2 regions of the Streptomyces sp. NPDC060031 genome follow, and region 1 is predicted to be linked to the other one. Evidence: riboswitches for the same ligand, from Rfam matches in the RefSeq annotation. Region 1 holds a riboswitch; the other holds the start of a gene.
What was found. A riboswitch is a leader RNA that binds a small molecule or an ion and turns the genes downstream of it on or off. The one in region 1 is predicted to bind glycine.

Region 1 (6,456 bases):
GGCCGGCGGGGTCGCCTTCGACGCCCAGGGCGCGCGGGTGGTGGGTGAGCGGCTCAGGGCGGACATCCGGGCCGCGACCGGGCTCAGCGGGTCGGTGGGGCTCGCCGGCTCCAAGATGCTGGCCAAGGTGGCCTCCGAGGAGGCCAAGCCGAACGGTCTGCTGCTGATCGAGGTGGGCACGGAGCGCGAGCTGCTCGCGCCGATGTCGGTACGGACCCTGCCCGGGGTGGGGCCGGCCACCGGGGAACACCTGCGGCGGGCCGGGATCACCACGGTGGGGGAGCTCGCCGAGGCGGGTGAGGACGAGCTGGTCCGGATGGTGGGGCGCTCGCACGGGGTCGGGCTGTACCGGATGGCGCTGGGGCTGGACGAGCGGCCGGTGGTGGCCGAGCGCGATGCGAAATCGGTGTCGGTCGAGGACACCTTCGACGTGGACATCCACGACCGGGTGCGGATCCGGGGCGAGGTGCAGCGGCTCGCCGACCGGTGTGTGCGACGGCTGCGGGAGTCGGGGCACTCGGGGCGCACGATCGTGCTGAAGGTGCGCCGGTACGACTTCTCGACGCTGACCCGGTCCGAGACGCTGCGCGGGCCGACGGACGACCCGGGGGTGGTCCGGGAGGCGGCCGCGCGGCTGCTGGAGTCGGTGGACACCACGGGCGGGGTGCGGCTGCTGGGGGTGGGGGTGACGGGGCTGGCGGACTACACGCAGGAGGACCTCTTCGCCCAGGCCGCGTCGCTGGTCACCGTGGCCGACGGGGAGGACGAGGCCGGTGGGGCCCTGGGGGCCGGTGCGGCTGGCGCGGCCGGTGCGGCCGGTGCGGCCGACGGGGTGAAGGACGCCGCCGACGGCGGTGGCACGGGGCCGGGCGGGGGCCCGGGCGAGACCCCGGGGCCCGCGGACCCCGAGCCCGCTCCCGAGCGCCGCTGGGCGGCCGGGAGCGACGTACTGCACGCGGTGTACGGGCCCGGGTGGGTGCAGGGCAGCGGGGTCGGGCGGGTGACCGTACGGTTCGAGCGGCCCGGGTCGCGGCCGGGCCGGGTGCGGACGTTCCTGGTGGACGACCCCGAGCTGGAGCCGTCCGATCCGCTGCCCCTCGTCGGGGAGTCGCGTGATCCCGGAGGCGTGATCCCGGAGGCGTGATCCCTAAGGGGTGTCCTCGCCGGCCAGGCGTCCGAAGTCGCGCTGGAAGTCGGAGGGGACGGCGATGTCCAGGCCGTAGTGGTGGTAGAGCTGCAGCTCCTGTTCGGGGGAGAGGTGGCGGCCGACGCCGAAGTCCGGGGCGTCGCGGATGAGCGAGCGCTCGAAGGGCACCCGCAGGGTGTCGCCCACCAGCTCGCTCGGTTCCAGGGGGACGAAGGCGTCCCGGCTGAACAGGCCGGTCCGGACGGCGGCCCATTCCGGAACTCCTGTGGCATCGTCGAGGTAGACCTCGTCGATGGTGCCGATCTTGGTCCCATTGCGGTCGAACGCCTTGCGGCCGATCAGGCTGCGCGGATCGATGTCGGTCTGCACGGTCCCTCCAATTGGTCGCAACTCCTCCGTAATGACTACAAAAGTGCATATTCGGAGAGGGGGCCACTCGAGGGAGTGCCCAGATCCTCGCTGGTAGGCTGGGTGACGGCTGTTGACCCTGTGCGGGAGAGTCCTCCGAGTGAACGTGACGGAGGCGCCGAAGGAGCAAATCCTCCCCGGAATCTCTCAGGCATACGTACCGCACGCGACGAGGCCACTCTGGAAAGCAGGGGCGGGTACCGGGCGCGCAGTGCCGGTTCCCCTCCTCACCGACGGTGAAAGCCGGAGCTCACGGGCCTGCCCGCGACTCCGGTGAAGCTCTCAGGTTGAGATGACAGAGGGGGAGGCCGTCCGGGTGCCCGCGCCGTGGTGCCCCTCGCAGGTCGTACGACCAGGAGGCCTCCGTACATGACCGCCAACCGCATTCCGCTCTCTCAGCTGGAGCGAGGCATCCCCTTCGAGCAGCGCCACATCGGCCCGGATGCCGAGGCGCAGGCGAAGATGCTCGCCCAGGTGGGCTACGGCTCCCTGGACGAACTGACCGCCGCCGCGGTACCGGATGTGATCAAGACCGCTGCCGCGCTGAACCTGCCCGAGGCGCGCACCGAGGCCGAGGTGCTGGCCGAGCTGCGGCTCCTCGCGGACCGCAACCAGGTCCTCTCCCCGATGATCGGCCTGGGCTACTACGGCACCTTCACGCCGCCGGTGATCCTGCGCAACGTGATGGAGAACCCGGCCTGGTACACCGCGTACACGCCGTACCAGCCCGAGATCTCGCAGGGCCGCCTCGAGGCGCTGCTGAACTTCCAGACCGTCGTCGCCGACCTGACCGGTCTGCCGACCTCCGGCGCCTCGCTGCTCGACGAGGGCACCGCGGCCGCCGAGGCCATGTCCCTGGCCCGCCGCGTGGGCAAGGTCAAGGACGGCGTCTTCCTGATCGACGCCGACGCGCTGCCGCAGACCATCGCCGTGATCGAGACCCGCGCCGAGCCGGTCGGGGTCGAGATCGTCGTCGCCGACCTGTCCGAGGGCATTCCCGCGGAGATCGCCGAGCGCGGTGTGTTCGGCGTACTGCTCCAGTACCCGGGCGCCTCCGGCGCCGTGCGGGAGATCAAGCCGGTCATCGACCAGGCGCACGAGCTCGGTGCCATCGTCACCGTCTCGGCCGACCTGCTCGCCCTGACCCTGCTGACCTCCCCCGGTGAGCTGGGCGCGGACATCGCCGTCGGCACCACGCAGCGCTTCGGTGTGCCGATGGGCTTCGGCGGTCCGCACGCCGGCTACATGGCCGTCCAGGCCAAGCACGCCCGCTCGCTGCCCGGCCGCCTCGTCGGCGTCTCGGTGGACGCGGACGGCAACAAGGCCTACCGCCTGGCCCTGCAGACCCGTGAGCAGCACATCCGCCGCGAGAAGGCCACGAGCAACATCTGTACCGCTCAGGTGCTGCTCGCCGTCATGGCCGGCATGTACGCCGTCTACCACGGGCCGGACGGGCTGCGGACGATCGCCCGCCGCACCCACCGCTACGCGGCCCTGCTCGCCGCCGGTCTGACCGCGGGCGGGGTCGAGGTCGTGCACGGCGCGTACTTCGACACCATCACCGCCCGGGTGCCGGGCCGCGCGGCCGAGGTCATCGCCGCCGCCCGCGAGGGCGGGGTCAACCTGTACCAGGTCGACGCCGACCTCGTCTCCGTCTCCTGCGACGAAACGACCCTGCGCGCCGACATCGAGGCCGTCTGGGCCGCCTTCGGCGTCAGCGCCGACATCGAGGCGCTCGACGAGACCACCGCCGACACGCTGCCCGAGGGGCTGCTGCGCTCGGACGCGTACCTGACGCACCCGGTGTTCCACCAGCACCGTTCCGAGACCGCGATGCTGCGCTACCTGCGCAAGCTCTCGGACAAGGACTACGCGCTGGACCGCGGCATGATCCCGCTGGGCTCCTGCACCATGAAGCTCAACGCGACAACCGAGATGGAGCCGGTCACCTGGCCCGAATTCGGCCAGCTGCACCCGTTCGCCCCGGTGGACCAGGCCGAGGGGTACCTCACGCTCATCACCGAGCTGGAGGAACGTCTCTGCGAGGTCACCGGTTACGACAAGGTCTCCATCCAGCCGAACGCCGGTTCCCAGGGTGAGCTCGCCGGTCTGCTCGCGGTCCGCGCGTACCACCGTGCGAACGGTGACGAGCAGCGCACCATCTGCCTCATCCCGTCCTCCGCGCACGGCACCAACGCCGCCAGCGCCGTGATGGCCGGCATGAAGGTCGTCGTCGTCAAGACCGCCGACGACGGCGAGGTGGACGCGGCCGACCTGCGCGCCAAGATCGAGCAGTACCGCGACGAGCTCGCCGTGCTGATGATCACCTACCCCTCGACCCACGGTGTGTTCGAGGAGCACGTCGCCGAGATCTGCGCCCAGGTGCACGAGGCCGGCGGCCAGGTCTACGTGGACGGCGCCAACCTCAATGCCCTGGTGGGCCTGGCCAAGCCGGGTCACTTCGGCGGCGACGTCTCGCACCTGAACCTGCACAAGACCTTCTGCATCCCGCACGGCGGCGGCGGTCCGGGCGTCGGCCCGGTCGGCGTCCGGGCGCACCTGGCCCCGTACCTGCCGAACCACCCGCTGCAGCCGACCGCCGGCCCCGAGACGGGCGTCGGCCCGATCTCGGCCGCGCCGTGGGGTTCGGCCGGCATCCTGCCGATCTCCTGGTCGTACGTACGCCTGATGGGTGGCGAGGGCCTCAAGCGCGCCACCCAGGTGGCCGTGCTGGGTGCGAACTACATCGCCAAGCGCCTGGAGCCGCACTACCCGGTGCTCTACACCGGTCCGGGCGACCTGGTCGCGCACGAGTGCATCATCGACCTGCGCCCGCTGTCGAAGGCGACGGGGGTCAGCGTGGACGACATCGCCAAGCGCCTGATCGACTACGGCTTCCACGCGCCGACGATGTCCTTCCCGGTGGCCGGCACCCTGATGATCGAGCCGACGGAGTCCGAGGACCTCGCCGAGATCGACCGCTTCTGCGATGCGATGATCGCCATCCGCGGCGAGATCGAGCGGGTCGCGGCCGGCGAGTGGCCGGTGGACGACAACCCGCTGGCCAACTCCCCGCACACGGCGGCGGCGCTGGGCGGCGAATGGAACCACCCGTACACCCGGGACGAGGCCGTCTTCCCCGGCGGGGTGTCGGCCGCGGAGAAGTACTGGCCGCCGGTGCGCCGGATCGACGGCGCCTTCGGTGACCGCAACCTGGTCTGCTCCTGCCCGCCGCTGGACGAGTACGACAACTAGGCATGACGAAGGGGCCGGTCCGGGAGCTTCGTGCTCCTGGGCCGGCCCCTTTTCGTGCTGTTACGCCGCCGCGAGCGTGCGGTGCGGGGCGATGATCTGGCCGTCCGGCAGCAGCTCGCCGGTGTCCTCGAAGAGCAGGACACCGTTGCACAGCAGGCTCCAGCCCTGCTCCGGGTGGGTGGCCACAGGGTGCGCGGCCTCACGGTCGGCGGAGTCGGCAGACGGGCATGCTGGCTTGTGCTGGCACATGGATGCGTTCTTTCGCTGCGGTGTGGTCTGTGTGCTGCGGCTCGATGCGTTGTTCATGGCCGCCCCCCGTATCAACGTCTTGGTTTGGTCAGGGTCCCAGTGTTGCCCTACGGACTTCCCTCCGCAGGGATTTCCCGGCAGCTGTCCTCATAGATTGATGACGCATCACTCGTGCGGGCGGTTCAGGTCAACTCACCTGTCATTTCGGGTGGTTCGCGAGTGGTCCCAGTGGGCTAGGCCGAATGGGCAGTATCGGCCATCGGCCCGGATCAGGCGGCCGGGGCGGCCAGCGAGGGCGGCAGCGGCGGCGCCGGCGGGGTGAGCCGGTGGGTCAGCACGGGCAGCAGCTCGGACACCGGATGCGGCCGGTACGCGGCGATGCCGGGCGGGGCGGGTGCCAGCGGGACCAGCAGGTCCGCGGCCGCCGGCAGTCCGGCGGAGGCGTCGGCGCCCACCGCCCCGTGCAGCCACAGGGTCAGCATGTACAGCTCCGGTACGGACAGCAGCCGCGGCTGATAGTTCTTCCCCAGCGACTCGGCCTGGCGCAGGGCGCGTTCGGTGGCCGCGACGTACGGGCCCTCGAAGAAGTGGGAGAAGGCCCAGCCGTCCGGGGTGAGCCTGGTGTCGGCCGCCGCGACGTAGCGGTCCCCGCTGCGGATCAGGAACCGCCAGCCCGTCAGCCGGGTACGGGGCGGCCTGCCGCCGGCCGCCAGCTGGGAGACGTTCAGCCGGTCCAGGACGTGGACGGGGAGCGGCAGTTCGGCGGTCATCGGCCCCTGGAGGGCGCGCAACGCGGGAGTGTGTGCCTCGTGGACGGCGGTGGGGGACGCGAGTGCCGCGAGGACGCTGCGCAGGGCGGGCGCGGGGGCCGGAGGGACATGCAGCGGCATGGTGGGTCGCCTCTCACTTGGGAGACCTGTGGATCGGGGGAAGGTGCGGGGACGGCGCTGTCGCATTCTGGGGCCAGAGGGGGGCTGAGGGGCAATGGCCGCGCGCCAACTCTCTGCCTCGTTTGCGGAGTTTATACGACATGTGTTCACGCAGTGTTTCGGCTAGCTGTCCCGCCTATTGCTGACAAGGCGCTTACCGGTCCCACTGTCATGGCTTTCATGCCGGTGGCGCGCAAACATGCCGCGCTGACCTTGGAGGCTACCGGAACGGCGCTCGGCTGGAAAGCGCCTGTTATCCGATACTGGCAAAGTCGATGCGGAATTTGCATGAGGTGACTTGCCACCGGAATGTGCCGAAGAGCCTGTCGGCCAAACCGGCGCGCGCTCCCCGCCACTCACGCCCCCGCCGCGTTATCGATCACACCGTCGGGGCATCATCGACCGTAACGCGCGCCTGGGGAGTGCCGGGCCAGGCCCACTCGAGGAGGGACGCTTCGATGGGGGAGA
Region 2 (6,456 bases), on a different contig from region 1:
CGTGCAGCATTGACTCGTAGCTCTCATAGCGCCCGGGAGTCACCTGGCGCAGCATGTGCTCGACCTGCCCGGCCGCGGCCGTGCCTGACGCACTCACCCGGTACCCCTCTTCGTCCGCCCGTCGTCCACGCGTGCCCAGGCCACGCGTGCGGCCAGGAGATGTAACCAGCTTAATCGGGTCTACGGCAGGTAGAAGGGGCGTACGCGCGTAACGATGAAGTCGGTCACGGGGTCCTGGACCGCGTCCAGGAGGATCAACTGCACGGGCCAGGGCGCCGGAACCCGGGTCAGGGCCCGGCCCAGCGCCTCCATCGGGGCGTTTCGCATCTCGGGCTCCCATCCCACCAGCTGGACACCGATGTAGAGCTCGGGCGCGCCTCCCTCGACGCTGGCGAGGCAGCGGGACGCGGAGGCGACCACGCCGGTGGCGCGGAACTCCTCGGCGGCGGCGGCCAGGAAGTCGACCGGGTCTTCCTGCCAGTCGGGTTCGTAGAGCCGCACACGGCCGCCGGTGGCCGTGCCGTCGAGGGGGGTGCGGCCGGTGCGGCAGAGCTCCGCGACGGCGGGCGGGGGCAGGGGGACGCCGACCGCGCCCTCGGGGTTCACGGCGATGCCGAGCTGCGGGGGCAGGCCGCGGGCGAACTCGACGGCCGGGGCGACCGCGAAGGCCATGGCGGGGCCGGCGCAGGAGCGGAACTGAGCCTCGGAGCTGTAGACCGGGACGTACGCCGCGCCGGCGATCTCCATGGTGGGGAGGGTGAGGGCGGCGCGCTCGGGCCCGCCGCCGTCGGGCAGCGGGACCCATACGTGGCTGCGCCCCAGCACCTCCAGGATCCGCGCTCCGGCGTCGGCCTGCCCCAGCGCCGCGCCGAGCACGTGCTCCAGCTCATTTCCCGGCCAGCCGCCGCCGCTCTGCATGTGCGTGTGCCCTTCGGTTGGGTCCCGGTGTGTCGTCGCACCGAGGCTATCGGCCGCCGGGCCGGGCCCCACCGCGGGGCTCCGCCCCCAAGGCCCGCGGTGGGGGGTCAGGCGTCGGCGCGGGGGTGGAAGGCGATGCGGGTCACCGCGGCGGCCGAGCGGCGGTCCAGGAGGACCACCGAGGCGCAGCCGGGCGGGAGGTGGCCGGCCTCCGCGTCGCTCAGCAGCCGTGCCACCGCGCCGCGGTGGCGGGCGAAGGCGTACGCCGAGACGCCCCGGCCCCGCGCGGCCTGGCCGGACAGCGCCTCCTGCGCGGTGGTGTCCAGCAGCAGCAGGTGCAGCGCCCGGCCCCGGCGCCGCGCGGCCGCCGCGAGCAGGCCCCGTACCCAGCTCTGCGTACCGCAGTCGTGGACGACGACCGACGCACCGGAGCGCAGGGTCCGCCACAGGCCGCGGTAGTGGGCGACGCGGACCAGCGGCCGGTAGACGGCGTACGGCAGGGCCCCCGGCATCCGCCGCTCCCAGCGCTCGCGGGTGTCCTGGGAGTCGATCGCCCCGCCCTCGGCCGCCGCCCGCTTGATCAGCGTGCTCTTGCCGCCGCCCGGCAGCCCGGACACCACCACGATGTCCCCCTCGGCGAAGCCGAGCCGCTGCGGGCCGCGCACCCCCGGACCGCGCAGGTCCCGTACCGGCCCGCGGGCAGCCTCGCGCACGCGTCCCCGCTGCGCCGGCATCCCCGCCACGGACCCCGTCGCCGCCAGCGCTCCGAATCTCCGCACAGTGCTCGCCTCCCCCGAATCGGGCTCCCGGGAGCCCATGCCCACTGAGTGTAAAGAGACGGTAATCCGGCAGCCCCGGTTCCGGTCCGTACGCTCTTTCGACCCCCCACGCCCAATCCGCGCCGCACCGTGCAATGATGTGCGCCATCTGGACACCAACTGCATACCGGCCGCTTGAATCCGCGCGGGAGAGTCCCGGCACGCCGCAAGGCCGTGTCCGGGCGCCGAAGGAGCAAGTACCTCCCTTGAATCTCTCAGGCCCCGTACCGCGTGGATGAGGCAGATCTGAAAAGCGAGCCGCGCCACCCGTCTCCGTGACACCGGCGTGCGCTCCACCCAAGGTGCAAGTCGACGATCCCCCGGCATCCGGGGCCTCTCGGCGAACCTCTCAGGTTCCGATGACAGATGGGGAGGATCCTCCTCGTCATGTCATGCCCTGGGACCCGGGAGCCACACCCATGAGCACTGCCCCCCGCCTGACCGCCCTCGATGCGCTGCACCGTTCGCTCGGTGCGACCATGACCGACTTCGCGGGCTGGGACATGCCCCTTCGGTACGCGAGCGAGCGCGACGAGCACAACGCCGTCCGCACCAAGGCCGGCCTGTTCGACCTCTCCCACATGGGCGAGATCACCCTGACCGGCCCGGAGGCCGTCAAGGCCCTGGACCACGCGCTGGTCGGCAACATCTCCACCGTCGGCGTCGGCCGCGCCCGCTACACGCACATCTGCCAGGAGGACGGCGGGATCGTCGACGACCTGATCGTCTACCGCCTGGGCGAGACCGAGTACATGGTCGTCGCCAACGCCTCCAACGCCCAGGTCGTCCTCGACGCCCTCACCGAGCGCGCCGCCGGCTTCGACACCGAGGTCCGCGACGACCGCGACGCGTACGCCCTGCTCGCCGTCCAGGGCCCCGAGTCCCCCGGCATCCTGGCGTCCCTGACCGACGCCGACCTGGACGGGCTGAAGTACTACGCCGGCCTGCCCGGCACGGTGGCCGGGGTGCCCGCGCTGATCGCGCGTACGGGCTACACCGGCGAGGACGGCTTCGAGCTGTTCGTCTCCCCCGAGCACGCCGTGGAGCTGTGGCAGGCGCTGACCAAGGCCGGCGAGGGCGTCGGCCTGGTCCCGGCCGGCCTGTCCTGCCGCGACACCCTGCGCCTGGAAGCGGGCATGCCGCTGTACGGGCACGAGCTGACCACCTCCCTCACCCCGTTCGACGCGGGCCTGGGCCGGGTCGTGAAGTTCGAGAAGGAGGGCGACTTCGTGGGCCGCGCCGCCCTGGAGGCCGCCGCCGAGCGGGCCGCCACCAACCCGCCGCGCAAGCTGGTCGGTCTGATCGCCGAGGGCCGCCGCGTCCCGCGCGCCGGCTTCCCGGTCGTGGCCGACGGCCAGGTCATCGGCGAGGTCACCTCGGGCGCCCCGTCCCCGACGCTGGGCAAGCCGATCGCGATGGCGTATGTCGACGCGGCACACGCCGCGCCCGGCACCTCCGGCGTCGGCGTGGACATTCGCGGTACGCATGAGCCGTACGAGGTCGTGGCCCTGCCGTTCTACAAGCGGCAGAAGTAGCCCGTACGCGGCGCTGCCGCACGGGTACCCCGTACAGAGCCGTCTCAGTACCCAAGACCACCGTTCGTATCCACTCCCCCGCATCCAGGAGAATCAGGTCATGAGCAACCCCCAGCAGCTGCGTTACAGCAAGGAGCACGAGTGGCTGTCGGACGCCGAGGGCGGCGTCTCGACGGTCGGCATCACGGAGTTCGCGGCCAACGCGCTCGGTGACGTCGTCTACGCCCAGCTCCCCGAGGTCGGCGACACGGTGACCGCGGGCGAGACCTGCGGCGAGCTGGAGTCGACCAAGTCGGTCAGCGACCTGTACTCCCCCGTCACCGGTGAGGTCGTCGAGGCCAACCAGGACGTCGTGGACGACCCGTCGCTGGTGAACTCGGCGCCGTTCGAGGGCGGCTGGCTCTTCAAGGTGCGCGTCACGGAGGAGCCGGCCGACCTGCTCTCCGTCGACGAGTACGCCAAGCTCACCGCCGGTAACTGACCCCAGGGGACCCTGATGTCTGTACTGAACACCCCTCTCCACGAGCTCGACCCGGACGTCGCCGCCGCCGTCGACGCCGAGCTCGTGCGCCAGCAGTCGACCCTGGAAATGATCGCGTCGGAGAACTTCGCTCCGGTCGCCGTCATGGAGGCCCAGGGCTCGGTCCTGACCAACAAGTACGCCGAGGGCTACCCCGGTCGCCGCTACTACGGCGGCTGCGAGCACGTCGACGTGGTCGAGCAGATCGCGATCGACCGCATCAAGGCGCTGTTCGGCGCCGAGGCCGCGAACGTGCAGCCCCACTCGGGTGCGCAGGCGAACGCGGCCGCGATGTTCGCGCTGCTGAAGCCGGGCGACACGATCATGGGCCTGAGCCTGGCCCACGGCGGTCACCTGACCCACGGCATGAAGATCAACTTCTCCGGCAAGCTCTACAACGTGGTCCCGTACCACGTCGACGAGTCCGGCCAGGTGGACATGGCCGAGGTCGAGCGCCTCGCCAAGGAGTCCAAGCCGCAGCTGATCGTCGCCGGCTGGTCCGCCTACCCGCGCCAGCTGGACTTCGCCGCCTTCCGCCGCATCGCGGACGAGGTCGGCGCGTACCTGATGGTCGACATGGCGCACTTCGCGGGCCTGGTCGCCGCGGGCCTGCACCCGAACCCGGTGCCCCACGCCCACGTCGTGACCACCACCACGCACAAGACCCTCGGCGGTCCGCGCGGCGGTGTCATCCTGTCGACCCAGGAGCTGGCCAAGAAGATCAACTCCGCGGTCTTCCCGGGTCAGCAGGGCGGCCCGCTGGAGCACGTGATCGCCGCCAAGGCGGTCTCCTTCAAGGTCGCGGCCTCGGAGGAGTTCAAGGAGCGCCAGGTGCGCACCCTCGAAGGCGCGAAGATCATCGCCGAGCGCCTGGTGCAGCCGGACGTCACCGAGGTCGGCGTCTCCGTCCTCTCCGGCGGCACCGACGTTCACCTGGTCCTGGTCGACCTGCGCAACTCCGAGCTGGACGGCCAGCAGGCCGAGGACCGGCTCCACGAGATCGGCATCACGGTCAACCGGAACGCCATCCCGAACGACCCGCGGCCGCCGATGGTCACCTCGGGCCTGCGGATCGGTACGCCGGCCCTGGCCACGCGCGGTTTCGGCGCCGAGGACTTCACCGAGGTCGCGGAGATCATCGCGGCCGCGCTGAAGCCGGCGTACGACGGCGAGGACCTCAAGGCGCGCGTCTCCGCGCTCGCCGCGAAGTTCCCGCTGTACCCGACGCTCTAGGCGACGGCCTGGGAGGGCCCGGCCTTGTTCTGCACAGGGCCGGGCCCTTTTCATGACCAAAGCCCCGGGCGGATGCGGCCCATTGCCACTGAATTTACCAAGAAATGGCAAATAGGCTCCGCGTGAGAGCAGGACGGCATCCCCCGGCAGGACGGAAACGCACGCATGGACATGAGCGCAGCCAACAAGAAGGGCCTCGGTCTCTTCTCGTTGATGATGATCGGCGTAGGTTCGATCTTCGGGTCGGGATGGCTCTTCGGCGCCGGCACGGCCGCCCAGGTCGCCGGTCCCGCGGCGCTCGTGGCCTGGGTCATCGGCGCCGTGTTCATCGGCATGATCGCCATGTCCTACGCCGAGGTCGGCGCGGCCTACCCGATCCCCGGCGGCATGGCCCGGTACGGCAGCCTCTCGCACGGCCCGGTGCTCGGCTTCATCACCGGCTGGGCGGTGTGGATCGCGGTCGCCTCGCTGATCCCGATCGAGTCGATCGCCGCGACCCAGTACATGTCCTCGTGGAGCTTCGGCTGGGCCGAGGACCTGGTCGACGCCGGGTCCCACCAGCTGACCACCTTCGGCATGTTCGTGGCGCTGGCGCTCACCTTCCTGCTGTGGCTGTCCTGCTACTGGTCGGTCCAGCTCCTGGCGAAGATCAACGCCGCCCTGACCGTGGTCAAGTTCGCCATCCCGGTCCTCGCGGTCGTCGCGCTGATCGCCTCCGGCTTCCACACCGACAACTTCACGGCCCACGGCGGCTTCGCCCCGAACGGCTGGACCGCCGTCCTGACCGCCGTCACCACCTCGGGCGTGATCTTCGCCTTCAACGGCTTCCAGGCCGTCGTCAACCTCGGCGGCGCCGCCAAGAACCCGGGCCGGGCCATCCCGATCGCCCTGGTCGGCGCGCTCTGCCTGGGCCTGGTGATCTACCTCGCCCTGCAGACGGCCTTCCTGGGCGCCGTACCGCCGGAGCACCTGGCGCAGGCCGGCGGCTGGTCGGGCGTGAACTTCAACTCGCCCTTCGCCGAGCTCGCCAAGCTGCTGATGATCCACTGGGTGGTGGTGATGCTGCAGTTCGGCGCCTTCATCTCCCCCGCCGGCTCCAACATCGCCAACGTCGCCTCGGCCGCGTACATGGTCCGCAACATCGCCGAGACCGGCTTCTTCCCCAAGCGGCTCATGCGGACCCACCCCGTGTACGGGACCGCGCGCCCGGCGATGTGGACCAACCTCGGCTTCTCCGTCCTGCTGCTGGTCACCGTCGGCCACAGCTGGAAGACCCTGGCCCCGGTCATCTCGGCCGCCATGGTCATCTCGTACCTGATCGGCCCGATCGCGGTGGGCGTCTTCCGCCGCACCAAGCCCGGCCTGCCCCGCCCCTTCCGGCTGCCCGCCGCGAAGATCCTCTGCCCGCTGACCTTCGTCTTCGCCGCCTGCG

Region 2: it holds a riboswitch for glycine, as region 1 does, so the genes downstream of both, gcvT (glycine cleavage system aminomethyltransferase GcvT) here and gcvP (aminomethyl-transferring glycine dehydrogenase) in region 1, are expected to answer to the same signal.

Annotation. Positions count from the first base shown of each region.
Region 1 is NZ_JBHWVM010000029.1:9,134-15,589, forward strand. Features, by position in the region: gene ACFWB8_RS15655 (DNA polymerase IV) at 1-1,144, shown strand, start outside; gene ACFWB8_RS15660 (PRC-barrel domain-containing protein) at 1,148-1,516, opposite strand; glycine riboswitch at 1,630-1,728, shown strand; gene gcvP (aminomethyl-transferring glycine dehydrogenase) at 1,925-4,810, shown strand; gene ACFWB8_RS15670 (DUF5999 family protein) at 4,871-5,059, opposite strand; gene ACFWB8_RS15675 (hypothetical protein) at 5,329-5,949, opposite strand; gene ACFWB8_RS15680 (glutamate-cysteine ligase family protein) at 6,447-6,456, shown strand, end outside.
Region 2 is NZ_JBHWVM010000015.1:32,786-39,241, reverse strand. Features, by position in the region: gene ACFWB8_RS09495 (enhanced serine sensitivity protein SseB C-terminal domain-containing protein) at 1-97, opposite strand, end outside; gene ACFWB8_RS09490 (enhanced serine sensitivity protein SseB) at 181-918, opposite strand; gene ACFWB8_RS09485 (AAA family ATPase) at 1,026-1,652, opposite strand; glycine riboswitch at 1,873-1,976, shown strand; gene gcvT (glycine cleavage system aminomethyltransferase GcvT) at 2,156-3,271, shown strand; gene gcvH (glycine cleavage system protein GcvH) at 3,372-3,752, shown strand; gene glyA (serine hydroxymethyltransferase) at 3,768-5,024, shown strand; gene ACFWB8_RS09465 (APC family permease) at 5,190-6,456, shown strand, end outside.